Regions from separate parts of the Caballeronia sp. M1242 genome, predicted to be linked through region 1. Evidence: riboswitches for the same ligand, from Rfam matches in the RefSeq annotation. Region 1 holds a riboswitch; each other region holds the start of a gene.
The links. Region 1 has a riboswitch for cobalamin ahead of JYK05_RS02920 (TonB-dependent receptor domain-containing protein). Riboswitches for the same ligand answer to the same signal wherever they lie in the genome.
Positions count from the first base shown of each region.

Region 1 (10,537 bases):
CGAGCGCGACCATCGCGGGCCACGGCGTCGATGCGCCGTTGAGGTCGCCGGTCAGCCAGAAGATCATGCCGCGCAGCCGGTTCTCGGGCGCCACGCTGAGTATCAGCGTGATGAGCGCGCCCCAGCCCGCCGCGACCACGACGCCCGTGAGCAAGAGCCGTGGCGATGCGTCCTGTTCGCCGTGCCACACGTGCGTGCGCGCGAGTCCGAGCACCAGAACGATGGATGCGAGCGCGCCCGCGCACGCGGCGAGATCCACGCCCCACCACGGCATCGACGCGAGCATCGCCGGAAGTGCGAACGCCGCCGCGCCGCCGGAGACGCCAAGCACGTAGGGTTCAGCGAGCGGATTGCGCAGCAGCACTTGCAGCAGCGCCCCGGCGAGCGCGAGCAGCGCGCCCGACGCGAAGCCCGCGAGCGCGCGCGGCAATCGCAGGTTCAGCACGATTTCATCGGCGATATCGGGCGTGGCCGCATGCGCATGCAGCAGCGCGGCGATGGCGCGTGATGGCGGCAGCGCGACGCTTCCGAGCGCGAGCGACGCCGCTAGCACGCCAAGGGCCGCCGCCGCGAGCGCGAGCCAGATCGCGGCGGCGCGCGTTGCGTGCATCGCCTTCATCGGGCGGCGCGCGTCAGCGGCGTGGCTCACGACGGATGCCAGCCGATCGTGACGTAAGCGCCGCGACGCGGCGTGTTGTACGAGTAAGCCAGTTCATAGTTGCGGTCGAACAGGTTATCGATGCGCGCATTTACGTACCACGACTTCGTGATGTCGTATTGCGCCGAAAGATTGACGACGCCGTAGCCCGCGAGCGTGGAATCGTAATCGCTGCGCGCGCCGCTCACGATCCACTCGCCGCCCACGCGCCAGCGCCCGATCGACCGATGCGCCGACAGCGACGCAAAGCGCCTTGCGCGACGCGTGAGGTCTTCGTGATTCGTCTCGTCGACGGGGTTCTGGAACGTCACGCTCGCGCGCACGTCGGTTGCGCCCACGTGTCCCGCCCACGATCCCTCGACGCCCTGCACCTTCGCGCGCCCGACGTTCTGCGCGGTATAGAAGCCGCTGCTGTCGCCCACGTAGTCGATCAGATTCGAATAGCGCGTCTCGAACGCCGTCACGCGCACCACGCCGATCTGGTCCGATGCGTACTGCAACGCGGCCTCGGCCGAATGGCTGCGCTCCGGCTGTATCGACGGATTGCCGCTGAACGGATAGTAGAGATCGTCGAAGCTCGGCGCGCGAAACGCCGCCGCGTAGCTCGCGCTCGCGCGCCAGTGCGAATCGAAGTTGTACGTGTAGCCCAGATAGTAGCTGTTCGCGCCGCCGAAGTCGGAATACTGGTCGCGGCGCACGTTGGCCTGCACTTCGCTCGGACCGAAGCGGCCGACATAGCCCGCGAAGACCGAGTTCACATGCCGGTCGGGCGCGCTGAACTGGTCCGAATCGAGCGACTGGTCGAGATGCTCGTAGCCGAACATCAGCTTGTGCGCCTCGGTGAGGCGGAAGTCGTTTTGCCACAGATACTGATGATTCTCCGAGTCGAAGCGGCTCGTATAGACGCCGTTGTGTTCGATGTTCGCGCGGTCTTGCCCCTGCGCGACGGTGAAGTGCGTCGTCCAGTTGTCGGTGAGCTTGCCGTTCGCGAATACCGACGCCGAGCGCACGCGATCATGCGATTCATTGAGATCGGTCGGCACGCCGTACGGATCGTCGAAGCTGTTCACGCCGTTCGATTGCAGAAAGCGCACGCCTGCGTCCCACTTGTCGCTGAACTTGTGGCGCAGCGTCGCGGCGACGCTTTCGTTCAGATAACCGTTCGCGTTCGGATTCGCGGCGGGCGCGAGCGCGGGATCGATCGCCGAGAAACCGTCGGTCTTCTCGCGCGAGACGTTCACGCTGAACGTGGTGCGGCCCTCGGCATCGAGCGCGCCGTCGACGCCCGCCGACTGCCGCTGCGTGTGATAGCTGCCGTATTCGGCTTCGAAGTGAAAGCGCGGCGGATGTGCTTCGCCCTCCTTCGTGAAAATCTGCACGACGCCGCCGATCGCGTTCGATCCATATAGCGCCGACACGTTGCCGTTGACCACTTCGACGCGGCCGGTCTGATCGAGCATCAGTTGCGACAACTGCGCCGCGCCGAGCGACACCGATTCAACGCGCACGCCGTCGATCAGCACGAGCGACTGCGTCGACGACGCGCCGCGTATGAACACGCCCGAGGTCGCGCCCGGCCCGCCGTTGCGCGTGATCTGCACGCCGGGCGCAAGCGCGATGAGCCCGAGCACATCGTTTGCATTGCTGTCGGCGATGTCCTGCGCGTCGAAGAGCGTCGCCTGCGGGATGGAATCGGCGAGCGGTTGCGCGCCGCGCGTCGCCGTGACGACGACGGGCGCGAGTGTCTGCGACGGAGAATCGGAATCGGCGTGCGCGACCTGGACAAGCGGCGCACTCGCGGCGGCGCACATCACGACGCGCGCCGCGCGACGAATGAGGCCCGACGAAGGCAAGAGCATGGGTGAAGCGTTTCCGTTGGAGACTGGCGCGTGCCCCGCTCCCCGCGAAGTCTGTGCGCGACGCACGCGCCGACTTGCAAAGCATCGGCGCGCTGGACGATTGGCCGGTATCCGGGCTGGCGACGCATCGTCCCGCCTTCCCGCGCTTCGAAGCGCAGTGGCGCCGACACGTTTCTTGCAGTCGCGAGTCCGATGGCAAACGACCACGGAGCAACACGAAGAAACGCGCGAGGGACGACTTGCAACTTGCGTTGCGGTCGCTTACCGTTGCGGGGGCAGCACAGGTTGGCGAGCCGCGCGAGGCGAGACAGCGCTTCCTGTTTCCCGTTTGACTGCGCCGCAAGAAAGGCGGCGCGAGCACCAAAAGTGCGGCAAGTGTAGGAGCGCGCATGGGGGCCGTCAAGAAGGCGCGCGCCCGTCATCGCGAGGCTTGAGCGACGAGCGAGCAACGAGCAAGCGTCGCCATCCGCGCATCCGAGTGCGTCACGCGCGGCCATTCCGCACATGAATACGCGGCGATGCGCGCAAGATCGCGTGTTGTTACGTCTCGAAACGAGACAATTATCGGAAGCACCGTTGAACCGCGCTAAAATGCCAGGTCTTTAGAGGACGCAGCACATGCTCAACGAACTCGAATCACTGTCAGGAAACATCGGCCGGCTGATCAAGATCAGCGAGCGCCACAATCAGGCGCGTCTCGCGCTCGAAGCACAAATCGAACAGCTGCGCGCCGATTACGCCGGCGTTCAGGCCGAACTCGCGCAGGTTCGCCACGAGCGCGACACGCTGCAAGGCGAACGCGATTCGCTGTCCGCGAAGATCGACGACGCGCAAGTGCGCCTCAACGCGATCCTCGAAAAGCTGCCGCGCGGCAAAGCGCATCATGCCGAAAGCGACAATCAGCTCGATCTTCTGAACGCCGAATCCAGCGCGTCGCGCGAAGCGCAGCACGAACATGCGCACGCGGAAGAAGTGCACGGCGAGCACCATCAAGGAGAGAAGGCATGACGACCACGCAGATCGAAGTATCCATTCTCGGCCAGCAGTATCGCCTCGCGTGCTCGCCGGAGACCGAGGCCGCGCTGCGCGAAGCCGTGGCCCGCGTCGATGCCGAAATGAACAAGGTACGCAACGCAAGCAGCGTGCGCGGCACGGACCGCATCGCGGTGATGGCCGCGCTTTCGCTGGCGTCCGAACTGCTCAAGCTGCAGGAAAGCGTGCGTCACGGCGAAGCGTTCCCCGCCGAGGAAATCCGCCGCACCATGCATTCGATGAACGAGCAGCTCGGCGCGGTCATTGCGCAATATGAAGCGCACTGAGCGAAGCGCACTGACGGTCATGCGCTGATCTAATCAGCGTTGCGGTATCCATCAAAAAAAGATACCGCGAGAAACGCAGGCAAGGGCTGCAAGGACCAAACGTTTGGTGTACAGTGAGGTCTCCCTGCCTGGTACGCCAAGGTCATATATTCCTTGAACCAATGCTACATTGGCACGGTTGCGGAACGTTGCAGCACGGGCGCGCGCGTCACTCTGTCTGATGTACCCGAAGTGTTGCTTACCGCGACCAATCTTGAACCCAGGTTCAGGATGCCGGCCTAGCGGCTGAGGCGGGGACCTTATTTCTGGAAGCACGAACGGCATCGGTTCTTACCGGTGCCGTTTTTGTTTGCATCGCCCAAAACCGCACGCACACTCCTTCACGCCGAACTCATGCGCTACTGGCTGATGAAGTCCGAACCGGACGAAGCGAGCATCGATCATCTCGCGCACGCGCCCAAGAAGACGCTGCCGTGGACCGGCGTGCGCAACTATCAGGCGCGCAACTTCATGCGCGACCAGATGCAGATCGGCGACGGCGTGCTCTTCTACCATTCGAGTTGCCCCGAGCCCGGTATCGCGGGAATCGCGAAGGTCTGTTCGACGGCGTATCCCGACCCCACGCAGTTCGATCCCAAGAGCGCCTACTACGATCCCAAGTCCAAGCAGGACACGCCGCGCTGGATGCTCGTGGATGTGAGCTTCGTGAAGAAGACGCGGCTCATTCCGCTCGCCGAACTGCGCGAGCATCCGGAACTCGCCGGCATGCAGGTGCTCGCGCGCGGCAACCGCCTGTCGATCACGCCGGTCACCGAGAACGAATGGCGCTTTATTACCGAACGCCTCGTCTAGAGCAGGAACTAAGGACTGGAGGCGGACGCCTAAGTGCGGTCGCGAATCACGCGACGCCTTGCGTTGGAGTCCTTCGATGATGAACAAGAAAATCGCCGCCGCCCTCGCCCTCGCGATGTCGAGCGTCACCCTCGCCTATTCCGCCTCCGTCGCCGCGCAGACGGTCATCGCCAATCCGCAGCCCGCGGGCGTGCTTTCGCTTTCGGCGCAGGCGAGCGCGCAAGTGCCGCAGGATGTCGTCACCATCACGCTCTTTTACGAGCAGGAAGCCGCCGATCCTTCATCGCTCACCGCGACGCTCAATCAGCGCGCCGAAGCTGCGTTGCGCGAAGCGAAGGGTGTCGATGGCGTCACCGCGAAAAGCGGCTCGTTCACGGTGTATCCGTCCACCGACCGGGACGGCAAGATATCCGCATGGCGTGGGCGCACGGAGATCGTGCTCGAATCGCACGACTTCGCGGCGGCCTCGAAGCTCGCGGGCAAGATGAGCTCGTCGATGCAAGTTGGCAACGTCACGTTCTCGCTGTCGCCGGAAGCGCAGCGCGCCGCGGAGCAGAAGCTCTCGACGCAGGCCATCGATTCGTTCCGCAAGCAGGCGCAAGCCGCCTCGCAGGCGTTCGGCTACAGCAGCTATTCAATTCGCGAGGTGAACGTCGGGCATAGCGGCGTGGCGCCGCGCCCGGTGATGATGATGCAGTCGCGCGCCATGGGCGCCGATGCCAAGATGGCCGCGCCGATGGCGCTCGAAGCCGGCACGACGACCGTGACCGTCGATGTGTCCGGCTCGGTGCAGATGGGCCGCTGACCGAGCGAGGCCAAGCGAACCCAAGCGGGACCGCAAGCGCGGCCCCGCGCGAAATCACGCCGCGTTCGCCGCCACGCGACGATGCCGCTTGTACGCCCACACCATCATGATGACGCCGGCGACGATCATCGGCAGCGAAAGCCACTGGCCCATCGAGAGGCCGAGCGCGAGCAGGCCGAGATAGTCGTCCGGTTCGCGGGCGAATTCGACCGTGAAACGCGCGAGTCCATAGCCAATCAAAAAGAGCGCGGAGATGGCGCCGACCGGGCGCGGCTTACGCGAGAACGTCCAGATCACGATGAATAGCACGATGCCTTCCAGCGCAATCTCATACAACTGCGACGGATGGCGCGGCAGCATGTGATAACGCTGGAAGATGTCCATCAGATGCCACTTCGCGTCGAGTTGCGGGTTCTTCGCGAGCCAGATGGCGTCGTCGTTCGTCGAGTTCTGGAACAGCATCGCCCAGGGCGCGGCCGGGTCGGTCACGCGGCCCCACAGCTCGCCGTTGATGAAGTTGCCGAGACGCCCCGCCGCTAGGCCGAGCGGCACCATCGGCGCGACGAAATCGGTCACTTGCAGCCACGTGCGTTTGCGCTGGTACGCGAACAGCACCATCGCGAAGGTCACGCCGAGAAAGCCGCCGTGAAACGACATGCCGCCTTCCCACACCTTGAAGATATCGAGCGGATGCGCCGCGTAATAGCTCGCCTTGTAGAACAGCACATAGCCGATGCGCCCGCCGAGAATCGTGCCGAGCACGCCGTAGAACAGCATGTCGTCGATGTCCTTCGCGCTCCAGCCTTGCGCGGCGACATACGGCAGCCGCAGCCGCAGTCGTCCGATGACGATGGCGGAAATGAACGCGACCAGATACATGAGGCCGTACCAGCGCACGGCGAGCGGTCCGAGGTGAATCGCGACGGGATCGAAATTGGGGTGAATGAGCATCGTAGAGTTCTAGAGCCAAGCGAAGTCAGGCACGAATCATAAAGCAGAGACGGCGGCGGCCCGCGCGCGCACGATCTCGATGAAGCCGGCGAGCACCGGGCTCACCTCGGCCGCGCGCCACACGAGGCCGGTTTCGACGACCGGCGCATCCGCCACCGGCCGCAGCGGTCGATACACCACGCCCGTGCGCCGCAAATGCCGCAGCGACTGCGGCACGAGCGCGACGCCCATGCCGGCGGACACGAGGCTCACGATGGTCTGCATCTGGATCGCCTCCTGCCCGATGCGCGGCGTGAGTCCCGCCGCGCCGTAGCAGCCCATAATGATGTCATACAAACCCGGCGCGAGACGCCTCGGAAACACGACAAGCGGCGCGGCGGCGAGATCGCGCAGATCGACGGGCGTGTCGGCCCATTCGGCCGTGCCCTGCTGCAATTGCTCGGCGGCGTCCGAGGACATCGCGACGACGAGCGGCTCGCGGGCAATCGCAAGATACGACAGCGACATCGCGTGCCGCGGCGGCAGCGGCGGAATGACGAGCCCCGCGTCCACGCGACCGGCGACAAGTTCTTCGATCTGCACGTCGCTCGTCGCTTCGGTCAGTTGCAGGCGCACGCCGGGATAGCGCGCGCCGAAGTCGCGCAGCAGCGCGGGCAACAGGCCGTAGTCCGCGGTGGACACGAACGCCAGCGACAGCACGCCCGCCTCGCCACGCGAAAGCGACTGCGCGAGCGGACGCAGCGCATCGGCGGCGGCGAGAATGCGCCGCACCTCTGGCAGCAGATCCTTGCCGACCGGCGTCAATTCGACGGTCCGTTTCGTGCGCGCGAACAGCGCGACGCCAAGCGCGTCTTCGAGCGCGCGAATGGCCTGCGAAAGCGGCGGCTGCGTCATCGCGAGACGCGCGGCGGCGCGGCCGAAATGCATCTCTTCGGCCACGGTCACGAAATAGCGCAGCAAACGCAGTTCGATCGGCGCGTTTCGCTCGTCCATCAATATCTTCTCCGACCTAATAGACCCTGAATAATATATTGGACAGATACAAGCCGACGCTGCATTCTTGCGCCACTAGACAAAAGAATCTTCAAGGAGCCCCAACATGGCCTTCAATCGCCGCTCGAAAAACGTGACGCAGGGCGTCGCGCGTTCGCCCAATCGTTCGATGTACTACGCCCTCGGCTACAAGGAAGAGGATTTCGACAATCCGATGATCGGCGTCGCCAACGGCCACTCGACCATCACGCCGTGTAACGCCGGCCTGCAGCGCCTCGCCGATGCCGCCATCGCGGCGATCAAGCAGTCGAACGCGAATCCGCAAGTGTTCGGGACGCCGACGATCTCCGACGGCATGTCGATGGGCACCGAAGGCATGAAGTACTCGCTGGTGTCGCGCGAGGTGATCGCGGACTGTATCGAGACGGCCGTGCAGGGCCAGTGGATGGACGGCGTCGTCGTGATCGGCGGCTGCGACAAGAACATGCCGGGCGGCATGATCGGTCTCGCGCGCATGAACGTGCCGGGCATCTACGTGTACGGCGGCACCATTCGTCCGGGCAACTGGAAGGGCAAGGACCTGACTATCGTGTCGTCGTTCGAGGCGGTCGGCGAGTTCACGGCGGGCCGCATGTCGGAAGAAGACTTCAAGGGCGTCGAGAAGAACGCGTGCCCGTCCACCGGCTCGTGCGGCGGCATGTACACGGCCAACACCATGAGCTCGTCGTTCGAGGCGCTCGGCATGTCGCTCCTGTATTCGTCGACCATGGCGAACCCCGACGACGAGAAAGTGGACTCCGCCGCCGAATCGGCGCGCGTCCTCGTCGAAGCCGTGAAGAAGGACCTGAAGCCGCGCGACATCATCACGAAGAAGTCGATCGAGAACGCGGTCGCGCTCATCATGGCGACGGGCGGCTCGACCAACGCCGTGCTGCACTACCTCGCCATCGCGCACGCGGCGGAAGTGGAATGGAGCATCGACGACTTCGAGCGCATGCGCAAGAAAGTGCCGGTCATCTGCGATCTGAAGCCCTCGGGCCAGTATGTCGCGACGGACCTGCACAAGGCCGGCGGCATCCCGCAAGTGATGAAGATCCTGCTCGACGCAGGTCTGATGCACGGTGACTGCATCACGATCACGGGCCGCACGCTCGCGGAAGAACTGAAGGACGTGCCGAGCAAGCCGCGCGCGGATCAGAAGGTCATCTACCCGATCGAGCAGGCGCTCTACAAGGAAGGCCACCTCGCCATTCTGCGCGGCAATCTCGCGGAAGACGGCGCGGTCGCGAAGATCACGGGCCTCAAGAATCCAGTCATCACCGGCCCGGCGCGCGTGTTCGACGACGAGCAAACCGCGATGGAAGCGATTCTCGCCGACAAGATCAAGGCCGGCGATGTCGTCGTGCTGCGCTATCTCGGCCCGCAGGGCGGCCCGGGCATGCCCGAGATGCTGGCGCCGACGTCGGCGATCATCGGCAAGGGACTGGGCGAATCGGTCGGGCTCATCACCGACGGGCGTTTTTCCGGCGGCACGTGGGGCATGGTGGTCGGCCACGTCGCGCCGGAAGCGTACGCGGGCGGCACGATCGGGCTGGTGCAGGAAGGCGACTCCATCACCATCGACGCGCACAAGCTGCTGCTTCAACTGAACGTGGACGACGCGGAAATCGCGCGCCGCCGCGCCGCCTGGAAGAAGCCCGCGCCGAAGTACACGCGCGGCGTGCTGGCGAAATTCGCGGCGCTGGCGCTGCCGGCAAATCGCGGAGCGGTGACGGGCTGAAGCTGACCGGCATTCGGTGATGCAAGCAAAAGGGGCGCTCGATGCGCCCCTTTTGTCGTTCCTGGCAACGGGAGACTCAGCCGCCCCGCTGCCGCTGCAACTCTTCCTCGACCGCCACGGCCACCCACTCGCGCATCTTGCTTTCGAGCGCCAGCGACACTTCGCGCGTGATCTCCTGCACCATCTTCGCCGAATGCTCGCGCAGCACGTCCTGGCAACGCGCCTCGATGATCGCGCGGGCATCGCCGCTCAGGAACTGCGTGACACGGCCTTGCAGCCGCTCGCCGACGCGTTGCGCTTCGTAGGCCGCAGCGGCGTCGTTGACGCCCGCGGCGCGCGCGAATTCCGGCTTGCCGGGCACGACGACATCGGTGAGAACGGGAATGGACGAATCGAACGATTCAGGCGTGTGCGTGTTGTCGGTCATGATGTCGGAATGGTCTTCAGTGGTCTCCACGCGCCGATGCTAACGCGGCGCGAGATTACGCACTGTTCGCTCAACCGCCTTGCTTGTGCGTTTCGATGGCGTAGCCGCGATCGCGATAGAAGCGAAAGCGCTCGCGCCCCGCCGCGAGTTCGTCGGCGTCGTCGCCGATGATTTCCACCAGACGCTCGAAGCGCGCGAACTGCGCGGGCACCGGCGCGCCCAGATTCACGAGCACCTGATGATGCGGCACGTCGTCGAGATCGGCGGCGAGCACGACCGGCGTTTCCTGCGCGAGCGCGCTCTTCGCCATGCAATGCGGCACGAACTCGAGCGGCGCGAAGGTCCACAACTGTTCGTCGAACGCGGCGAGGCGCGCCGGGTCCGCGAGCACGACGAGCGAGCGCCCGCTCGCATACGCCTTGCGCGCGAGGCGGCAGGCATAGGCGAGCGGATCGCCGACGTTCGTGTGAAAGTCGATGCGCGTCATGGCGCGATCACTGCCCCGCGCGGTCGATCAGGAACTGCGAGAGGAGCGGCACCGGACGTCCGGTCGCGCCCTTCGCCGCCCCGCTCTTCCACGCGGTCCCGGCGATATCCAGATGCGCCCACGGATAGTTCTGCGCGAAGCGCGACAGGAAGCACGCCGCCGTCACGCTGCCCGCCGGACGCCCGCCGATGTTCGCGACATCCGCGAAATTCGACTTGAGCTGATCCTGATACTCCTCGTCGAGCGGCAGACGCCACGCCGGATCGACCGCCTCGCGCGATGCGTCGAGCAGTTCGCCCGCGAGCGCGTCGTCTTTCGAGAAGAGGCCGGTGTTGTGATGGCCGAGCGCGATGATGCACGCGCCCGTCAGCGTGGCGATATCGACGACCGCAGCCGGCTTGAAGCG
Region 1 covers NZ_CP071129.1:628,586-639,122, reverse strand. Annotated here, with positions in the region: gene JYK05_RS02925 (iron ABC transporter permease) at 1-610, opposite strand, end outside; gene JYK05_RS02920 (TonB-dependent receptor domain-containing protein) at 646-2,517, opposite strand; cobalamin riboswitch at 2,602-2,897, opposite strand; gene JYK05_RS02915 (ATPase) at 3,136-3,525, shown strand; gene JYK05_RS02910 (cell division protein ZapA) at 3,522-3,836, shown strand; RNA gene ssrS (6S RNA) at 3,955-4,137, shown strand; gene JYK05_RS02900 (EVE domain-containing protein) at 4,230-4,688, shown strand; gene JYK05_RS02895 (SIMPL domain-containing protein) at 4,804-5,493, shown strand; gene lgt (prolipoprotein diacylglyceryl transferase) at 5,548-6,444, opposite strand; gene JYK05_RS02885 (LysR family transcriptional regulator) at 6,481-7,437, opposite strand; gene ilvD (dihydroxy-acid dehydratase) at 7,544-9,217, shown strand; gene JYK05_RS02875 (DUF2486 family protein) at 9,294-9,674, opposite strand; gene JYK05_RS02870 (DNA polymerase III subunit chi) at 9,715-10,131, opposite strand; gene JYK05_RS02865 (leucyl aminopeptidase) at 10,139-10,537, opposite strand, start outside.

Region 2 (10,537 bases), on a different replicon from region 1:
GGACATCGCGCTGCCCGAGCGTCACCTGGGCTTGACGCAGGCGCAAGAAGTCGCGGGACTGGATGCGCGTCTCGATCGCGCCGCCGATGCCATTGCCGCTACCACGCTTGCCGATCTACCGCCGCTTGTGCGCTTCGAGGACGCGAAGCCTGAAGCGCCGCCGCGTTTGCTCGAAGGCTTGCATATCGCCGTGGCGCGCGATGCCGCGTTTTCATTCGTCTATCCGGCCAATATCGACTTGCTGCACGCAATGGGCGCGCGCGTGAGCACCTTCTCCCCGCTCGCCGATGAACCCGTGCCCGCCGATGCCGACGCCCTCTATCTTCCCGGCGGCTATCCGGAACTGCATGCGTCCACGCTTGCCGCGAACCATCGCACGCGGACAGCGATTCAAGCGCATGTGGCGCGTGAAAGAACCGTCGTCGCTGAATGCGGCGGCATGCTGTATCTGCTCGATACGCTGACGGACGTGGAAGGCACGAAGCATGCAATGCTCGGTCTTCTGCCCGGCAACGCCTTCATGCAGCGCCGTCTCGCGCGTCTTGCAATGCAAAGGCTCGATACCGCGCATGGCGCGCTTACCGGTCACACGTTCCATTACTCCACGCTCGATACACCCATGCAGCCGCATCTGTTTTCGAAGCATGCAACGACAGGCGCCGAAGGCGAAGCCCTCTTTCGCCACGGTCCGATCACGGCCACGTATATGCACGCGTATTGGCCATCGAATCCGGCCGTCGCCGCGGCGCTCTTTCGCGGTGAATCGCTATGACGATCATCGACCTCGCCTTCACCATTGCGCGCGCGAAGTCGCAAGAGCCGGTCGGTTCGCCCTGCACGGGCGTATGCAAGATCGATCCCGCACACGGTCTGTGCGCGGGATGCTTCAGGAGCCGCGAAGAGATCAAGTCGTTCCGTTCGATGGACGATGCCGCGAAACTCGCGCTATTGGATGAATTGCCCGCAAGGCAAGCGGCATTGTCGCGAGAAAACGCTTAGACGGCCGCCACTTTGCGCAATGCGGGCCGCTCGAGTTCGCGGGCAGCGAGCGCGCCGAACACGAGCCCGAGCGTTGTCCAGATGATGACCTGAATGCCGATGGCTGCGACGCGAAAGTCCCAGAGCAACGACGCGGAGAAGCCGGCCGGCACTTCTTCGATACGCGGCAGCGCGAACTGCGCGAGCAGCATCGACGCGATGTAGAAAGCGGCTGCGATCATCGTTGCGTTCCACTCGCCGCGCCGCACGCGCAGCCGCCTTTGCAGCGCAACGGCGAACACCGCTGCCGCGATGGAGAGGGCCAACATGCCGAAGAACAATGCGGTGCGCGGACCGATCGTCGCCGCGTTGCCGACCGAAGGCGGGTTCGGCGGATACTTCAGGAAAGGCACGACCGCCACGCTTAAGAAGCCGAATAGCGCGAGCAACGCCGATGTGCCGCGCGCATGCAATGCGCCGAGCCGTCCATAAGCAAACGCGAAGACGAGTGAGAAAATGCCGCCGAGCGCAGCGCTGAATACTGCCACGCCGGTAAAGAGGCCGAGACCCGCCTGCGTGTCCCGGCTCACCAGCTCTTCGTCGCCGTCGTGATCGTGGGAATGAGCCGTGGCCTCCTGATGGCTATGTCCATGCGCATGTTCTGCTTCGAACGCGATGGCTTGCGCAACGAACGGCTCACCGACGATCTTCGCAAAACCGAAGCCGAGCAGGCCCGCGACGAAACCCGCGATCATGCCGCGTATCAACAAGCTGCGAATCATGGCGCGCCCTTAGTGGCAGGGAAAGCCGAGCAAGTGCCGGCCGTCATGCACGAATTCGTGAACGACCATGCCGGAGAAGATCGACGTCGCGCCCTGCTCCGCGCCGACGAAATAGATAGCGATCAAAAGGATCAGGCCGATGAACACGGCCCAAGGCACGACTTCACGTACCGGAATAGGCACCGGCGCATCAAGGGCGGGCGAAGCAGAAGCGGCGGCATAAACCGGCGCGTGAGCGACATTCATTGATTTTCTCCGAGGGAAAAGCGCGTCCCAATAGACGAAAGAGCTTGCAGCGGGGTCTGACTCGCGGACCGTCGTTCTCACGAAAGCCGCTTACAGTGGCGCGACCGTGCCGGGCTTGCACCGGCTTCCTCGCACTGCAAGCTTGCCATTCTAGGACGATTGCGGGCAAAGTAAAGCAACGATGCGCCCATTGCCTCCTTCATTGAACGTCACGCTTCTCTGCCACGCCGCCACGCACGCGATGAAAACCGCCCGCTTTCCGACGGGCGACGAGCCGCCTGCATGGGATGACCGCGCGGCGCTTGCACAGCGCTTCGCACGCTTCGACGGCCGCGTGATCGCGAGTCCCGCGCCCGTTGCCCGCGCGACGGCCGCATGGATAGCATGCAGCGTCGAAACGTGCGACGCCTTCAGCGATATCGACTACGGCCGCTGGCGCGGGCATTCGATACGCGCCATCGCCGAGAAGGACCCTGAAGGCATGAACGCATGGCTCGCGAATGTCGCCGCGCGGCCGCACGGCGGCGAGAGTATTGCGATGCTGTCCGAACGCATTGCGAACGCGCTGGCAACTCTTGTGAACGACGATGCCCGCACCGGACGTTATTTGATCGTCACGCATGCCATCGTCGTCAAAGCCGCACTGGCGCATGTGCGAGGCGACCCGCTCGAATCTATCTTCGCGATGGACTTCGCGCCCCTGTCGTCCATAACGCTCGACTATGACAGACAGCGCGGCGTCTGGACCGTGGCCTGAACTTCGTCGCGCGGCTCAAGCTCCAATGCAATTGACGGGATGACGCTGTCGATACCGCTCAAGGAGGCTCACATGGCGCACTATGTGGATGGATTCGTCGTACCTGTCCCCATCGGCAAGATCGACGCGTATCGCGTCATGGCCGAAGAGGCGGGCAAGATATGGCTCGAACACGGCGCACTGCAATTCGTCGAGAGCATTGCCGACGACGTGAAGCCCGGGAAAGTCACTTCATTCCCGCAGAGCGTGCAATTGAAGGAAGGTGAAACGATTGCGTTCTCGTGGATACTCTATGAATCGCGCGAGCAGCGCGACGCAGTCAACGCAAAGGTCATGAATGACCCGCGTCTGAAGGCGATGATGGAGCACGGCGAGCCGCCTTTCGATGCGAAGCGCATGTTCTTCGGCGGCTTTTCGACGATAGTCGAACTGGCGCGCTCTTAAGCCTTCGTTCGTTCAATCACCACAAAGGGAAACGTCGACATGTATATCGCCATGAATCGCTTCAAGATCGTGCCCGGCGCAGAAGCCGACTTCGAGCGCCTATGGACGAGCCGCGACACGCATCTCAAGGACGTCGCCGGCTTCGTCGAATTTCATTTGCTGAAGGGCCCGGCCAAGGACGATCACGTCCTCTATTCGAGCCACACGATCTGGGCGAATCGGGCGGCGTTCGAAGACTGGACGCGGTCCGACGCCTTTCGCGCCGCGCATCGCAACGCAGGCGGCGAGACGCGCCAGCTCTATCTCGGGCACCCTGAATTCGAAGGCTTCGAAGTCATTCAGACCGTCAAGTAGCACGTTTCTTTTACACGTTGATGAAAGAATGTGCTTAAAGAGCGTCTGCCATGACCGCTTTCGGCGCTTCGAATCAGGCCTTGGCTCCGCGCGCCATGCGCTGCAAGGTAGAGAAATCGATGGCGGCGGCGCAAATGCGCACCGCCTCTTTTAGCGTACGCGGCCGTCCCGCGCCAAATTCCGTCTCCAGCATGGCCACCGCGCGCACGCGTTCCTCGTTGCCGAGCTGCTCGCCGGTCGCCATTTCGAGGACGGAGATGAAATAAGCGGCGGGCGGCGCGGCGCGCCCTTGCACAGAAGGCGCCGGCGCCCGCGCCACCGCAAGGTCGTTGCTATGGGCGGTTCGGTATTCTGCCGGCCATGCCGCCCGGTCGGTGTCGATTCGACTGTTCATTGATCTGTTCATTCGCTGGAGTGCTTGAGCGCCGTTGCGCAATCGTCATCGAGCAAACTTACAGCAAAGGTTGTTCCACCTGTCACCCGGCTTGGCTCTGGTCGGACAAGACTGCCCTCGCAACGCGGCAGGCCGCGAGGTCCCATGCCGCGCATCCGACCGACTTGAAAACCACCGGAACGTCGGGTCTTTCATGCGATGCAAGCGCCGTCGCGAGTGGCCGCACCACGTTCCAGTCGATTCCAGCGAGGATGAAATCGCCCGCTTCGTGGCGCGCGCCTGCGAGATCGTCGACGAACAAGGCGCTGGCATGAATGGTCGAGGCCGCGATTTCGGCGGCATCGGCGGTGAATGCGCCTACGCCTATCACGAGTCGCGCCGCGCTGGCCGCAAGCGTGTACACCGGCGTCTTGCTGGTGGTCGTAGTAATCACCACGTCGATGGAATCCGGTATCGCCGGACCTTCGAGCGGGATCAGGTTCGGCGAAAGCGCGGCATGGTCCGCGCAGAAAGCACTCGCGCGCTCCGCACGCGACCCGAGAATGAACAGGCGCGCTTCCGGATACAGGCTTGCGAGCGCTTCCACATGCGACACCGCCTGCTTTCCGGTGCCGATCACAAGCACTTCGCGCGGAATGTCGGCCGCCAGCGCGCGTATCGCCAGCATGGAGACCGCGGCCGTGCGGCGACCCGTGACCGTGGGACCGTCGAGCATGAACTGGGGCACGCCCGTGGTGGCGTCGAAAGCGGTGACCTGACCGTGAATCGTCGCCAGGCCGCGCGCGCCATTGCCCGGGCACACGTTCACGAGCTTGTGCATGGCAATGTCGGCGGCCGTCGCGGGCATCGAGAGCATGACCCCGCCGTGCGCAAGCGGGACCACCATTCGCTCAGGACTCTCGATGCGGCCGGCTGCATAATCGAGCATCGTCGCGGCGAGCGTGTCCGCCAAGCGGTCGTAAGGCAGAAGGCGCGCGGTTTGCGCCGCGTCGAAAACGGGAATTGCGCCAGGTGTGTCGATCATCGTGCGGTTCGCCTCTGGAATGGTTGTGCCAACGTGATGCCGTCAAACGCTCGACCATTCTAAGGGCCGCGCGGCTCGTGTCATAAAGCGCGCGGCTTCATACAATGAATGACGCGAGATGACGCGGAAGGCAGTGTCACACGACTGCCATGCGGGAACGTCACCATCGGGCGTTCAGCGCCGCCCGCGCACTGCACACAAGAAGCACGCCATAGCACGCACATGGAGCATTCAATGACCACGACGGACAAGCAGCGCCGCTTTCACGCCGACCTGATCGACAGCTACGACGAAGAGTTCGAGATGGAAATCGACGATCGCTTCCTCGATGGCGAAGCGGCGTTCTCGGATGAAGAGCGGCAGCTTCGCAAGACCTATTTCCGCGAGTTGTTCCGGCTACAGGGCGAGTTGGTGAAGCTACAGGACTGGGTGGTTCATACGGGCCACCGGCTTGTCGTGATCTTCGAGGGGCGCGATGCCGCTGGCAAGGGCGGCGCGATAAAACGCATCACGCAGCGGTTGAATCCGCGTGTCTGCCGCGTCGCCGCTCTCCCCGCGCCGAACAATCGCGAGCGCACGCAATGGTACTTTCAGCGATACGTCTCGCACTTGCCCGCGGGCGGCGAGATCGTGTTGTTCGACCGTAGCTGGTACAACCGCGCGGGCGTCGAGCGCGTGATGCACTTCTGCACCGACGAAGAGTATGAGGAATTCTTTCGCTCGGTACCGGAGTTCGAGAAGATGCTCGTGCGCAGCGGCATCCAGATCATCAAGTACTGGTTCTCGATCACCGACGACGAACAGGAAGTGCGCTTTCAGGCGCGAATCGAAGATCCGCTGAAGCAGTGGAAGCTGAGTCCGATGGATCTGGAGAGCCGCCGTCGCTGGGAAGCGTACACGGCCGCGAAGGAAGTCATGCTGCAACGCTCGCATATTCCCGAAGCGCCGTGGTGGGTCGTTCAGGCTGTCGACAAGAAGCGCGCGCGCCTCAACTGCATTCATCACCTGTTGAGCCAGGTGCCGTATCACGAGATCGAACACCCGCAGATCACGCTGCCCGAGCGCGTGTTCAATCCCGATTATCTGCGTCAGCCCGTGCCGGAATCGATGTACGTCCCCGAAGTGTATTGAGTCAGTTCAGCAGCAGTGACGGCAGGCGATGCGCTCCACCGCCGCGCCGCCACGCTGACGCAGCGCCGCCTGATGCATGAAATGATAGACCTGCTGCGAGCCTCTGAGCAGCACCACGAATGCGACTTGCGCGAGATTGAAGTCGAGCGACACCATCAGGCGCGTTAGAAGAAGCAGTGGCAGGACCACTGACGGTTGATATAGCTGTCTTTCGATCAAAGCTCTCATTGCACGCTCCCGTTCCCATGATTGAGATTCTAGGGATCGCGTCGCACGGGATAAATGGGCGCCAGGTGAAGACATATGTTCCTCGCGACGAACAATCGCCTTCATGACAAAAGCCCCGCTCCGAGCGGGGCTTTGTGCGTTGGCATTACTTCTGCGCGAGGCTCGGTTCAGGCACGGGCGTGGGCATTGCATCGCCCCAGCCGCCGCCTAGAGCCCGAACGAGATTGACCGTCGATACCGCCTGCGCGCCCGCGAGCTGAACCGCCGCGCGCTGCGATTGCAGCACCGTGCGGTCCGCGTCGATCACGTCGAGATAGTTCACCGCGCCTTCCGTGTACTGCCTGCGCGACAGTTGCGCGGCGCGTACCGACGCATTCACCGCATCCGCTTGCGTCGCCGTCTGCGTCTCCAGAATGCGCAAGTCCGACAGGTTGTCCTCGACTTCACGAAACGCCACGAGCACTTGCTGGCGATAATTCGCCACGTCCTCTTCGTAGATGGCGCGCGCATTGGCGAGATTGCCCTTGCGACGTCCGCCGTCGAAGATCGGCAGGTTCAGCATGGTGCCCGCGAACGGTCCGAGCAAGAACGTGCGGCTCGACCAGTTGAAGAGATCGCCGAGCGTAGCCGACTCGAAGCCGCCCGAGCCTGTCAGCGTGAGCGACGGAAAGAACGCCGCCTTCGCCACGCCGATGCGCGCGTTGGCCGCCGCCATCGACCGCTCCGCTGCCGCAATGTCCGGGCGACGTTCGAGCAAGGAAGACGGCAAGCCGGGCGGCACGTGCACGGTGACAGGCTTGAGCGGATTAGCGGCCATCGAAAACTCGGCGGGCGTCTTGCCGAGCAATACCGCGAGACTATGCTCGGATGCCGCCCGCAGCCGTTGCACCGTCATCGCATCCGAACGCGCGGTCGCGAGTTCCGACTTGGCGCGCGCCACATCCAACTCGCTGATATCGCCTTCGGCGAACCGTCGCTCCGCGAGCTTCAGCGCTTCTTCACGCAGCGACACGGTACGCGTGTACACGTCCAGTTCGGCATCGCGCTCGCGCAGCTCGAAGTAGTTCTGCGCCACATCCGCCTGCAACGCGAGTTGCACGGAACGGAACAACGCTTCGCTTTGCTGCGTGTCGGCGTTGGCGGCCTGCACGGTATTGAACACGCGCCCGAACAGATCCACCTCGTACGACACGCTCGCCTGCGCGCGCCACAAGGTCTGCGCCGGAACGTTCGCGTTCGGAGGCAGGAACTGCGATGCGGGCGAGAACTTCTCGCGCGTCGGACCGAAGCCTGCGTCGAGCGTCGGAAAGAGCCCAGCACGCGCGGTCTGATTGATCGCCCGCGCTTCCTTCACGCGCGCCGCCGCGGCTTTCAGGTTCTGATTCGCATCCTGCGCCTGACGTTCGAGATCGTTGAGCGTGGCATCGTCGAAAAGCGTCCACCATTCGCCGCGCATCATCTCTTCCGAAGGCTGCGCGGTCTTCCAGGTGCCCGCTTCCGAAGGCGCGAGCGTCGGCGTTTCCTTATAGGCGCTCGGCGCGTTCACGTCCGGCTTTTCATACGTGGGCGCGAGCGAACATCCCGCGACCACCAGCAACGCGCTCATCAGCGCGGGCAAACCCAGCCATTTTTGTATAGGCATCTTGTTCATTATCGACCTCATTGCGCCTCGTACGAAGCGCCGATACCGCGCATCTGCGGATGCGTGCCATGCTTGTCCGTCACATGTTCGGTGCGGCTCAGCTTGCGCAGAATCACGTAGAACACCGGCGTGAGCATCAGGCCGAAGAGCGTCACGCCCAACATGCCGAAGAACACCGCGACGCCCATTGCATGCCGCATCTCAGAGCCTGCGCCCGACGACAATACGAGCGGCACCACGCCCATGATGAACGCGATGGACGTCATCAGAATCGGACGCAGACGCAGACGGCTGGCTTCGATCGCGGCCTGCACGATGGAGCGCCCCTGCATTTCCAGTTCGCGTGCGAATTCGACGATCAGAATCGCGTTCTTCGCGGACAAGCCCACGAGGACCATCAAGCCGATCTGCGTGAAGATGTTGTTGTCGCCGTCGGTGAGCCATACGCCGAGCAGCGCGGACAAGATACTCATCGGCACGATCAGGATGACCGCGAGCGGCAGCGTCAGGCTTTCATACAGCGCGGCCAGCACGAGGAACACGAGCAGCACGCTGATCGGGAAGACCCACAGCGCCGCATTGCCCGCGAGGATCTGCTGATACGTGAGATCGGTCCATTCGAACTTGATCCCGCGCGGCAACACTTCCGCTGCGATGCGTTCGGCCGCCGCCTGCGCCTGCCCCGACGAATAGCCGGGCGCGGGACCGCCGTTGATGTCCGCTGCGGTATAGCCGTTGTAGCGCACTACCATTTCGGGGCCGTACGTCGGCGAGACTTTCACGAGCGACGACAAAGGCACCATGTCGCCATTCGCGTTGCGCGTCTTCAGCAGGCCGATGTCCTCCGGATTCGCGCGGAACGGCGCATCCGCTTGCACGCGCACCTGATACACGCGGCCGAAGCGATTGAAGTCGTTCACATACAGCGAGCCGAGATACACCTGCATCGTGTCGAACACGTCGGTGACGGAGACGCCCAGTTGCTTCGCCTTCACGCGATCCAGATCGACGTTCAGCTGCGGCACGTTGATCTGATAGCTGGAGAACGTCGGCCCCAGTTCCGGCGTTTGCGATGCACGCTTGATGAATGCCTGCGTGGCATCGGCGAGCGCCGCATAGCCGAGCGCGCCGCGATCTTCGAGCTGCATCTTGAAGCCACCGAGCGTGCCCAGGCCGAGCACCGGCGGCGGCGGGAACACGGCGATGAACGATCCCTTGATGCCCGCGTACTTCTGATTCAGCGCGCCTGCGATGGCATTCGCGGAAAGCGCCTTGTCATGCACGCGGTCCTTGAAGGGCTTGAGCGTGACGAACACGATGCCCGCGCTCGACGAATTGGTGAAGCCATTCACTGACAAGCCCGGAAACTCCACCGCGCTTTCCACGCCCGGCTGCTTCAGAGCGATGGCGCTCATTTCGCGGATCACGCCTTCTGTACGGTCGAGCGATGCGCCGTTCGGCAACTGCGCGAAGCTGATCAGATACTCCTTGTCCTGCGCGGGCACGAAGCCGCCGGGGACGATCTTGCCCATCAATACCGCGCCGCCGAGCAGCACCGCATAGAGCACCATCATGATCGCCTTGCGGTTGATGACGCCTTTCACGCCCTTGCTGTACGACTCGGAACCACGATGAAACACCGCGTTGAAGCGCCGGAAGAAGCCACCGAACACGCGATCCATGCCGCGCGTGAGCCAGTCCTTCGGCTCGTCGTGACCCTTGAGCAGCAGCGCGGCCAGCGCGGGCGACAGCGTCAGCGAGTTGAACGCGGAGATGACCGTCGAGATGGCGATGGTCATCGCGAACTGCTTGTAGAACTGGCCGGTCAAGCCGGACATGAACGCGAGCGGCACGAACACGGCCACCAGCGTCAGCGCAATCGCGATGATCGGCCCGCTCACTTCGCGCATGGCCTGATACGTCGCCTCTCGCGCGGACAAGCCCGCTTCGATGTTGCGCTCGACGTTCTCGACCACCACGATCGCATCGTCCACGACGATACCGATGGCGAGCACCATGCCGAAAAGCGAGAGCGCGTTGATCGAGAAACCAAACGCGAGCAACAGCGAGAACGTACCCACGATCGATACCGGCACCGCGAGAAGCGGAATGATCGACGCACGCCACGTCTGCAAGAATACGATCACCACGAGCACGACGAGCGCAATGGCTTCGGCGAGCGTATGAATCACGGCTTCGATACTGGAGCGCACAAACTGCGTCGGGTCATAGACGATCTGGTATTCGAGGCCCGCGGGCATGTCCGCCTGCAGTTCCTTCATCGTCTTGCGCACTTCGTCGGAGATTTGCAGCGAGTTAGCGCCAGGCTGCTGATTGATCGCGATGGCCACGGCCGACTTGTTGTCGAGAAGCGAGCGCAAGCCGTATTCGGATGCCGCGAGTTCGACACGCGCGACGTCGCCGAGATGCGTGACCGCGCCGTCCGGCGACGTTTTCAGCACGATATCGCGGAACTCCGACTCGTTCTGCAAGCGGCCGCGCGCATTCACGTTGAGTTGCAGCGGCACGTTCGGCAGCGTGGGCGAACCGCCGATCA
Region 2 covers NZ_CP071130.1:604,711-615,247, reverse strand. Annotated here, with positions in the region: gene JYK05_RS16300 (cobyrinate a,c-diamide synthase) at 1-772, shown strand, start outside; gene JYK05_RS16295 (DUF1289 domain-containing protein) at 769-999, shown strand; gene JYK05_RS16290 (CbtA family protein) at 996-1,760, opposite strand; gene JYK05_RS16285 (CbtB-domain containing protein) at 1,770-2,006, opposite strand; cobalamin riboswitch at 2,037-2,160, opposite strand; gene JYK05_RS16280 (histidine phosphatase family protein) at 2,188-2,763, shown strand; gene JYK05_RS16275 (DUF1428 domain-containing protein) at 2,836-3,207, shown strand; gene JYK05_RS16270 (antibiotic biosynthesis monooxygenase) at 3,247-3,561, shown strand; gene JYK05_RS16265 (hypothetical protein) at 3,635-3,955, opposite strand; gene lhpI (bifunctional Delta(1)-pyrroline-2-carboxylate/Delta(1)-piperideine-2-carboxylate reductase) at 4,038-4,979, opposite strand; gene ppk2 (polyphosphate kinase 2) at 5,214-6,110, shown strand; gene JYK05_RS16250 (hypothetical protein) at 6,117-6,338, opposite strand; gene JYK05_RS16245 (efflux transporter outer membrane subunit) at 6,484-7,989, opposite strand; gene JYK05_RS16240 (efflux RND transporter permease subunit) at 7,998-10,537, opposite strand, start outside.
Region 2: another riboswitch for cobalamin. It lies ahead of JYK05_RS16285 (CbtB-domain containing protein); the one in region 1 lies ahead of JYK05_RS02920 (TonB-dependent receptor domain-containing protein).

Region 3 (10,537 bases), on a different replicon from region 1:
CGAGCACGCGCACGGCCATGCCGAAAGCGGCCGTGGTCTTGCCCTTGCCATTGCCTGTGTTGACGATCAGGAGACCCTTCTCGTGATCGGCGGCGGCCTGCTTCTTTTCGTGGCCTTCCTTGCGACGCTGCGTCATGCGCAGATGCGATTCCGTATCGGTTTTCATGGGCTCTTTCAGGCTTTCTTCGTTGCTATGGCGACGGTCACGTGACCGTCGATCATCTTCGGCGCCACAAGCTCTCCGCCATCGCTTGCGAGCAGCGCGCTAGGCTCGCACACGCCCTCGGCGGGCATGAGCGCGAGCTCGTCCGCGCGATAAAGGCGCAATGGCAGGGCATGACGCTCGCAGAAGACACGCAAGCCGGCTTCGTCGTGTTTGATGTCGATGCTCGCGACCACCGCGATGTGCGCGAAGGTGAGTTCCGCTGCTTGAAGCGCACGAAGCACGGCCGCTTCAATCGCATCGGCGCTTACGCCGCGTTTGCAGCCGATGCCGACGGCGAGATGGCGCGGGCTCACGCAAGGAAGCATCATCGAACGAATGGACGGAATGCGTGCGCCGCGCATGCGTCCCTCGCGGATGGCGGCGTTCGGCGAAGGCATCACGATGGCGAGATGCGCTTCGTCCCCTGCGCTGGCCGGTATCCGGGCTTGCGGCCGTCATCGCGCAGCCTTCCCACCGTGAACGGGCAGTGGCCGTGTGCGCCATGCGCGATATCGTGCAAGCCGATACCGCCGGTCGCGTACCGTTGCGGGGACAGCACAGGTTGGCGAGCGCTTGCATGATCGTGAAGACGCCGCTTCCTGTTTCCCGTTTAACTGCGCGTTTCGTGTGAACGCGCGAGCACCAGTCGCGCGCCAACGATACCACATGCCCCCGCTTTTCGGCGGCGCTTTCCTTGACGCTCCTTCGTGAGGAGCCTAGACTTCACGCAGTTCTGGTGCCCGCGTGCGAGCTTCTTTCGCGCGCAGTTAAACGGGAAGCAGGAAGCGCATCGCTCCATCATGCGATCGGACGCGCGCCAACCTGCGCTGCCCCCGCAACGGTAAGCGACCGGCGGTATCGGCGAGTACGATATCGCGCGTTGCGCACGAAGCCACTGTCGGTACACGGCAGGAAGGCTGCGCAACGAGGTCCCAAGCCCGGATACCGGCCAGACTTTCGCAGGGCCCACGCCGCGGGGATGCGGCATGTCCCATGATCCATCAGTCGTGCGCTTTTTCCCGCAGATCTCGCCGGCGATACCTTCCTCGCGCGACGCACGCACGACGCACGCATACACGAGCCACGGAGCGACGATGCAAACCCGCAAGATACCCGTCACGGTCGTGACCGGCTTTCTCGGCAGCGGCAAGACCACCTTGATGCGCCACATCATGTCGAATGCGCAGGGCTTGCGCCTCGCTGTCATCGTGAACGAATTCGGCGAGCTCGGCATAGACGGGGAAATCCTGAAGGGTTGCGGCATCGGTTGCGACGACGAAGCCGGGTCCTCGGAGCGCAATCTCTATGAACTCGCTAACGGGTGCCTGTGTTGCACGGTGCAGGAAGAGTTTTATCCGGTGATGGAGCAGTTGCTGGAACGCCGCGAGCGCATCGATCATGTGTTGATCGAGACGTCGGGCCTCGCGTTGCCGAAGCCGCTCGTGCAGGCATTCAACTGGCCGTCCATCAAAAATGCGTTCACGGTCGATGCCGTCATCACGGTGGTCGATGGTCCTGCCGCCGCAAGCGGACAGTTCGCCGTGAACCCCGCAGCGGTCGATGCGCAACGCAAGGCCGACCCGAACCTCGATCACGAATCGCCGCTGCACGAGCTATTCGAAGATCAACTGTCCTCGGCTGATCTCGTGATCGTCAACAAGACCGACCTCATGGACGCCGACGCACTGCGCCGCGTGGAAGCGCTCGTGCGGCCCGAGATTCCGCCGCAAGTGAAGGTCGTGCCCGCGCAAATGGGCAAGCTCGATCTGCATGCGCTGCTCGGTCTGCAATCGGCGTCCGAGGACAGCATTCATCTTCGCCACGATCATCACGGTTCTGCCGACGACGAAGGCCACGTGGACCATCACCATGACGAATTCGATTCGGTCGTCGTCGAAGGACAAGTGGAATCGCGCGAACAGGCCATTGCGGCGTTGCAGGCGCTCGTGGAGAGTCACACGATCTATCGCGTGAAAGGGTTCGCCGCGCTGCCGGGCGCGGGCATGCGTCTCGTGGTGCAAGGCGTGGGCCGGCGCTTCGACAGCTATTTCGACCGGCGCTGGAACGAAGGCGAAGCCGCGAGCCGCTTCGTGCTGATCGGAGAAGACCTCGATCGTCAAACGCTGCAAATAGCGTTGAACGCGGCGCTGGCGAACGCGCTCGCGCAGGCCTGACGCGATGCATCTGTTACGCACGACGCCCGGAGGTTTTGTCGATGACGCGGCAGGCGTCATGCGTATCGAGCAGACGCGCGCACCGATCGTCGTGCTGAGTTCGGCGGATACCACGCTCGCGCTACTTGCAAGCGTGTTTCCGCGTCTGGAGCCGGGCTTTCCCGAAGTGCGGCTCGCGAATCAATCGTTTCTGCGCCAGCCCGCATCGGTCGACTTCTATATCGACGATGTATTGCGTCATGCGCGCGTCGTCATCGTCGATCATCTCGGCGGTGAATCATACTGGCCTTATGGCATCGAGCGAATCGTGGCGCTCGCCGAGCGCGAGAAGCAGATGCTCGCCATGTTCTCGGGCGATCTCACCGAAGACCCGAACCTGATCAGCAAGAGCACCGCGGAGGCCGCGTTCTGCCGCGAGTTGTCGCGCTATCTGCGCGAAGGCGGCGCGGGCAATGCCGAGGAATTTTTGCGCGCGATCGGTCATCGCGCGTTCGGCTTCGGTCGCGCGCCGCAAGCGCCGCGTCCGCTGCCTGTCGTGGCCATCTATCATCCCGAGCGCGACATCGCCGCAATCGACGACTGGCGCGCGCGATGGACCGAAGGCGCGCCCGTCGTCGCGATCCTGTTTTATCGCGCGCATCTGCAAGCGGGCAACACCGCTGTATTCGATGCGCTCATCGAAGCGCTCGAAAAGGAAGGGCTGAATCCGCTGCCGATTGCGATCGCTTCCCTCAAGGAAAGCGTGAGCCGCGAAGTGATCGCGCGCTTGTGCATGGAGCATCGCGCATCGCTCGTATTGAACACGACTGCGTTTGCAGCAAGCGTGATCGGCGAAAGCGAAGACTTCGACATCGCGGGCGATGCGCCCGTCCTGCAAGTGATATTGAGCGGCGGCAATCGCGAAGACTGGGAAAAGGACAACCACGGCCTCAATTCGCGCGATGTAGCGATGCATGTCGCGCTGCCCGAGGTCGATGGCCGCATCATCACGCGCGCGGTCAGCTTCAAGGGACTCGCGTATCACTGTGCGCAGACGCAAGTGGACGTGGTCCGTTATCAGGCCGATGCCGAACGCGTGCGCTTCGTCGCCGAGTTGAGTCGCCGCTGGTGCAAGCTGCGGCATACGCCCAACCACGAGAAACGCATCGCGCTCGTGCTCGCCAACTATCCGGCGAGCGAAGGACGCATCGGAAACGGCGTGGGACTCGATACGCCGGCATCCGCGATCGGCATCCTGTCGATGCTCGCCCGCGAAGGCTATCGCGTGGGCGAATTGCCGGAGAGCGGCGACGCGCTCATCGCTGCGTTGACGCGAGGCGTGACGAACGATCCCGTGGTTCGCGATATGCGGCCGGCGTTGCAAAGCCTCTCGCTCGACGACTATCTCGACGCTTATCGCGCGTTGCCCGCCGATGCGCGCGCCGCGCTCGAAAAGACGTGGGGCGCGCCGCAAGACGATCCGACATTGAGGCGCGGCCGCTTCATGATCGCGGGCTATCGCTGCGGCGACGTGTTCGTCGGCATTCAGCCGTCGCGGTCGCGCGAGCGTAACGACTACGCGAGCTATCACGATGCCGAACTCGTTCCGCCGCACTCCTATCTCGCGTTCTATTTCTGGCTGCGCATGCGCTTCAACGCGGACGCGCTGGTGCATGTCGGCAAACACGGCAATCTGGAATGGCTGCCGGGCAAGAGCGTCGCGCTGTCGGCATCGTGCTGGCCTGATCTGATTCTCGGCCCGATGCCGCATCTTTATCCGTTCATCGTCAATGACCCGGGCGAGGGCAGTCAGGCCAAGCGGCGGGCACAAGCGGTCATCATCGATCATCTGATGCCGCCGCTTACGCGCGCCGAGAACTATGGTCCGCTGCAAGACCTCGAACGGCAAGTCGATGAGTACTACGAAGCATTGATGGTCGACGTTCGACGCGCGAAGCTGTTGCGCAAGTCCATACTGGCGAGCATCGTCGAGAACAAGCTGCACGAAGAACTCGGCCTCGATGCCCCGCGCGATACATCGGGAGAAGACGCGTTGCTCACGCGCGCCGATGCTTACCTGTGCGAGCTGAAAGAAGCGCAGATTCGCGATGGGCTCCATGTTTTCGGCGTGTCTCCGGAAGGTGTGCACCGACGCGATACGCTGCTTGCGCTCGGGCGTTTTCCGATCGGCGACGGTCAGGGCGCGAATGCAAGTCTGATCACTGCGCTCGCACGCGACCTGCAATTAGGCGACGACTTCGATCCGCTCGACGCCGACTGGGCCGCGCCGTGGCAGGGACCGCGTCCGCAGGCATTGCAGTCGATGAGTGATGCTCCCTGGCGTCATCACGGCGACACGCGCGAGCGGCTGGAATGCCTCGCCATGCAACTTCTTGAAGGCGAAGCAACTGCGCCCGGTCCGCATACGCAACGCGTGCTGGAACGCTTGCATGGCGATCTGCTCGCGCGGCTGGATGCATGCGGACCGCAAGAGTCGCTGCAACTGAAACGCGGCCTCGAAGGCCGCTTCGTTCCGCCGGGGCCGAGCGGTTCGCCATCGCGCGGCAGACCCGACGTGCTGCCGACAGGGCGTAACTTCTATTCGGTCGATACGCGAGCATTGCCGACGCAAGCGGCCTGGTCGCTCGGGCTCAAGTCGGCAAACATGCTCGTCGAGCGGCACGTGCAGGACCACGGCGATTATCCGCGTGCCATCGGTCTGTCGGTGTGGGGCACCGCCACCATGCGCACCGGCGGCGACGACATCGCGCAGGCGTTCGCGCTCATCGGCGTGCGGCCGAAATGGGCGGCGGGCAGCCATCGCGTCACCGACTTCGAGATTTTGCCGATCTCCATTTTCAACCGGCCGCGCATCGACGTGACGCTGCGTGTATCTGGCTTTTTCCGCGATGCATTCGCGAATCTCATGCATCTGTTCGATGCAGCCGTGCAGGCCATCGCGGAACTCGAAGACGAGCCGGAAGACGTCAATCCGATTCGCGCGCGTATTCTGCGTGAGCGCGATGAGTTGATCGGACGCGGCATCGATGCCAAGGAAGCCCGGCTGCGTGCCGGCTGGCGCGTGTTCAGCACGAAGCCGGGCGCGTACGGCGCGGGCTTGCAAGAACTCATCGACATGAAGCAATGGGAAACCGATGCCGACCTGTCCGCCGCTTATCAAAGCACGGGCGGCTATGCTTATTCGCAGGCCGGCGATGGCGTCGAAGCGCGTTCGACCTTCGGCGCGCGGCTCTCGACACTCGATGTGGTGCTTCAGAATCAGGATAACCGCGAGCACGACTTGCTCGATTCGAACGACTATCACCAGTTTCAGGGCGGAATGATCGCGGCGGTGCGTTACTTGGCGGGCGTGCAGCCGCAGGCGTACAACGCGGATCACAGCAACCCCGCCGCGCCGCGCATGCGCACGCTGAACGAAGAGATCGCGCGTGTCGTGCGCTCGCGCGTGGTCAATCCCAAGTGGATCGACGGCGTGAAGCGGCATGGCTACAAAGGCGCGTCGGAACTCGCCGCGACGGTCGACTATCTCTTCGGTTACGATGCCACCGCGCGCGTCGTCTCCGATCATCAATATGCGCTGGTCACGGATGCCTACGTGAACGATGCCGGTACGCGCGAATTCATCGCGCGGCACAACCCGCACGCGCTCCAGTCGATCTGCGAGCGTCTGCTCGAAGCGATGCAGCGCGGGCTGTGGCAGGAACCCGGCGACTATCGGCAGTCCGTGACGCAACATCTGCTCGATGTCGAGCAGCAACTCGAAGGCCGACAGACTTGAACGAAACCTCATTTTTTCCCGCGTTTCCTTTCACCGCGCTCGTCGGGCAAGCGCCATTGCAGCAGGCGTTGCTGCTCGCGGCTGTCGATCCGTCATTGGGCGGCGTGCTCGTGAGCGGGCCGCGCGGCACGGCGAAATCCACGGCGGCGCGCGCGCTCGCTGAACTCTTGCCGGAAGGGAAACTTGTCACCTTGCCGCTCGGCGCGAGCGAAGAGCAACTCATCGGCACGCTCGATATTCAAAGCGCGTTGCGCGATGGCGGCGTGAAGTTTTCGCCGGGCTTGCTCGCAAAAGCGCATCGCGGTGTCCTGTATGTCGACGAAGTGAACCTGCTGCCGAATCCTCTCGTCGATCAACTGCTCGACGTGGCGGCGAGCGGCGTGAATATCATCGAGCGCGACGGCATATCGCATCGGCATGACGCGCAGTTCGTGCTGATCGGCACCATGAATCCGGAAGAGGGAGAACTGCGCCCGCAATTGCTGGATCGCTTCGGGCTTGCCGTCGAACTTGCGAACTGCTTCGACGCCGACGTGCGCCAGCGGATCGTCAAGGCGAGACTCGCATTCGATTCGGACGCCGAAGCATTCCGCGTGCAGCACGCGGATAATCAGGCGGCGCTTGCCGAACGTATTGAAGCGGCGCGCGCGGCGCTCGACCAGTTCGATTTCGATGACGTCGTGCATGCGCATGTGAGCGAGCTGTGCATTGCGGCCAATGTCGACGGCCTACGAGCCGATCTCGTGATGCTGCGCGCGGCGCGTGCGCTCGCGGCGCTGGAAGGCGCGGAATACGTCGAAACGAAGCATGTCGATTGCGTGTCCGATGCGGTATTGCGGCATCGCCGGCGCGAGCCTGACGTGTCCTCTCGTGAATCACAGCGCCCGGAAGGCAGCGCGAATACCGCGCAAGGCGGCGACTGGGGTTACATGCCGCCGGAGCCCGTCGGCATCGCGAAGGTCAAGCAGGTCAGGCCGCTCGCCGCAAAAAAAGCCTGAGCCATCGAAGGCCCGACGCCGATGCGAACGCGCATCGTCTTCGATGGCAGGAGGCGCGTTCGCGTGGGCGAGAACATGGGCGTGAAGGGCTCGCTACTGCATCGGTCGACTGGATGGCGACGCTGCGCGCCAAGCGCAACGCACGCTTCGATGCCGGTCACTTGCGCTATCGACGCGGCCACGGCGAAGCATCCGCGCTGCATTGTTTCGTGCTCGATTGCTCCGGCTCGATGCTCGGCGGCGAACGCCTCGCGCGCGCGAAGGGCTTGCTGATCGCGCTGTTCGACCGTGCGTATCGCGAACGTGCGGAGGTCGCGCTGGTGTGCTTCGGCGGGGGACGCGCGGAAGTGCGTCGTCAGCCGGGCACGGCGCATTGGTTCAATGACCGCTGGATCGCGCCGATTGGTGGCGGAGGCGGCACGCCGCTCACGCTCGGGTTAGCGACGGCATCGACGGTACTTGCGCGGGCCGCGCGTCGCAAGCGGTCGCAACGCCGCTGGCTGTGGCTGTTGAGCGATGGACGCACCAACGAACGGCCCGCGGCGCCCGCGCTGGCGGACCGTATCGTCGTGGTGGATTTCGAGGAAGGACGCGTGCGGGTCGACGGGGCGCACGCGCTGGCGCTCGACTGGCGCGCGCAGCATATACCCGCCCAATCGCTTCAATACGAGCGAGGCGTATAGACCCATTCGCCGTTGCCGATCACGCGCGTCTTCGACGATCCGACGATCACCATCGTTCGCATATCGACGAGACCGCCGTGCAATTCGCCGAGCGTCACGACGCGCACCGTTTCCGCTGGACGTCCCACATCGCGGCCAAGCACGACGGGTGTAGCAGCGTCGCGATACTTCCGCACGATGTCGATTGCGCGATCGAACTGCCAGGGTCGCGCCTTCGATAGCGGGTTATAGAACGCCATCGCGAGATCCGCTTCGCTTGCATGCCGGATGCGATACTCGATCACGTCCCAGGGCTTGAGGTTGTCCGATAGCGACAGCACGCAGAAGTCATGGCCGAGCGGCGCGCCCGCGCGCGCGGCCGTTGCGAGCGACGCGGACACGCCCGGCACGATAGCGAGTTTCACGGCGGCCCATTCGGCATGCGTCGCGCGCCCCTCGTCGAGCGCTTCGAGCACGGCGGCAGCCATCGCGAAGACGCCGGGATCGCCCGACGATACGACCACGACCTTGCGCCCTTCGCTCGCGAGTTCGAACGCATGGCGTGCGCGCTGCAACTCCTCGCGGTTATCCGTCATGTGGATGCGCTGGTCTGCGCGAAACGGGCCGGCCATGCGTACGTACGTTTCATAGCCGAGAACGTCCTGCGCCGAAGCGAGCGCGGCTTGTGCGGCCGGCGTCATCAAGTCTGCGCTGCCGGGGCCGAGCCCGATGACCGTCAACGTGCCACGCGCGCGACCGATGGACTCCACGTCGAGAGGCGTGTGAGCCACGCTCAACGCGATTCCGTGGGCGCGAAGCGCGTCATTAGGCGGCTGTTCGCTGCTGAAGCGAAGGGGCACGTCGAGCGCGTTGGCGGCATCGCTGAGCGCATCGAACGTCATGCTTTCTGTCGGTGCGACCAGCGCGGCCAGCGCAAGCGGCGAGAGTCCGTGGTCGCGCAATGCATGATGAACGCGTTCAGCAATCGCATCATCCGGCGCTTCGATCCATGCGGCCACGCAACGCGGATGAATCATGAGACTGCTCTCGTCGTTCATCACATGCGGCGTGACGCGCACTGCAAGGCGCGCGTCCGCTGCGCGGGGCAAGTCGGCCTCATCGAGCCACGGTGCATGGCCTTCGATGCGCGTCGTTTCGCCCGCGAGCAGGTCGGACACGAAACGCTTGCCGCGCTCCATATCCGCCAGCGCGTAGCCATCGGGCGGCGCGAGCAGGCACATGCCGAAGCGCAGTTCGCCGCTCGTCGTGATCGCGGGCATGACATCGAGCGCCGCGCCGATCTCGCGCGCGAGCACATTCACGCCGCTCGTGCCACCGAGCAGCGGCACGACGGCGCTGCCATCCTGCGCGACCGCGAGCACCGGCGGCTCCGCGCATTTGTTCGTGAGACAAGGCGCCAGCGAGCGAATGACGATGCCCGCCGCGCACAGCGCGACGATAGGCGTGGCTGCCAGATAGAGCGCTCGCACGTGCGCGCCGAAATCGTCGAAGGCGATATCGGCATCAACCCGATTGGCGAGACCATGCACGAGCGACCCGGGATAACGCGCCTGAATGCGGCGCGCGACAGGAAGCGCGCTCTCGCCGAGCACGACGATCGCAATCGATGACGCCGCGTTCATGCCTGCCATTTCTTTCCCGGTAGGACGAGCAGCGAGAAATAGGGCGACGCCATCGGATCCACTTCATCGAGCGGCACGATCCGTTGATTGGCCATCGTCGCGCGCTCGACATAAAGCGCGCGCTTGTCCAACCCGAGATCGGTGAGCACGCGCCGCACTTTATCGAAGTTGCGGCCGAGCTTCATCACGACGGCAGCATCGGATGCTTCGAGCTTGCACTTCAACTCGTCTTCCGGCAGCACGCCGGACAGCACGCAGAGACTCTGATTGCGATAAACGAGCGGCACGCCGAGCACGGACACGCCGCCCAGCATCGAACATACGCCGGGCACGACATGCGCATCGAAACGTCCGGCGAGACGGTCGTGCAGATACATGTACGAGCCGTAGAAGAAGGGATCGCCTTCGCAAATCACGGCGACATCGCGGCCCGTTTCGAGATGATCCGCAATGGCGAGCGCGGCTTCATCGTAGAACGCGCTGATGATCGTCTCGTAGCACAGCGGCGGTTCGAGCGCTTCAGTCGTTACCGGATACACGAGCGGCAGGCGCGTCTGCGCGTCGTCCAGATGCCCCTCTATGATGCCGAACGCGTTGCCCTTCTTGCCCTTCGCGACGAAATACGCGACCACCGGCGCGGACTTCAGAAGCCGCAGCGCTTTCACGGTGATGAGTTCGGGGTCGCCCGGACCGACGCCGAGACCATACAGGCGTCCGCTCATCATTCGTTCTCCGAAGCAAGTGCGTTGACTGCTGCGGCGGCCATCGCGCTGCCGCCGCGTCGTCCTTGTAATGCGACGAAGGGCACGCCGCGGCTGTCGGCTACGAGCATCGCTTTCGATTCCGCCGCGCCGATAAAGCCGACCGGGAAGCCGAGAATGAGCGCGGGCTTCGGCGCGCCGGCATCGAGCATGTCGAGCAGATGAAAGAGCGCGGTGGGCGCGTTGCCTATGGCGACAACCGCGCCTTGCAGATGCGGCCGCCAAAGTTCGAGCGCAGCAGCAGAACGCGTGTTGCGCATGGCGCGGGCGCGCTCGGGCACGGACGGATCGCCGAGCGTGCAGATAATGCGGTTAT
Region 3 covers NZ_CP071130.1:616,216-626,752, forward strand. Annotated here, with positions in the region: gene cobO (cob(I)yrinic acid a,c-diamide adenosyltransferase) at 1-166, opposite strand, end outside; gene JYK05_RS16310 (cobalamin biosynthesis protein) at 175-603, opposite strand; cobalamin riboswitch at 619-867, opposite strand; cobalamin riboswitch at 923-1,174, shown strand; gene cobW (cobalamin biosynthesis protein CobW) at 1,300-2,379, shown strand; gene cobN (cobaltochelatase subunit CobN) at 2,384-6,157, shown strand; gene JYK05_RS16325 (ATP-binding protein) at 6,154-7,155, shown strand; gene JYK05_RS16330 (VWA domain-containing protein) at 7,269-7,838, shown strand; gene cobJ (precorrin-3B C(17)-methyltransferase) at 7,817-9,460, opposite strand; gene JYK05_RS16340 (precorrin-2 C(20)-methyltransferase) at 9,457-10,185, opposite strand; gene JYK05_RS16345 (precorrin-8X methylmutase) at 10,182-10,537, opposite strand, start outside.
Region 3: another riboswitch for cobalamin. It lies ahead of cobW (cobalamin biosynthesis protein CobW); the one in region 1 lies ahead of JYK05_RS02920 (TonB-dependent receptor domain-containing protein).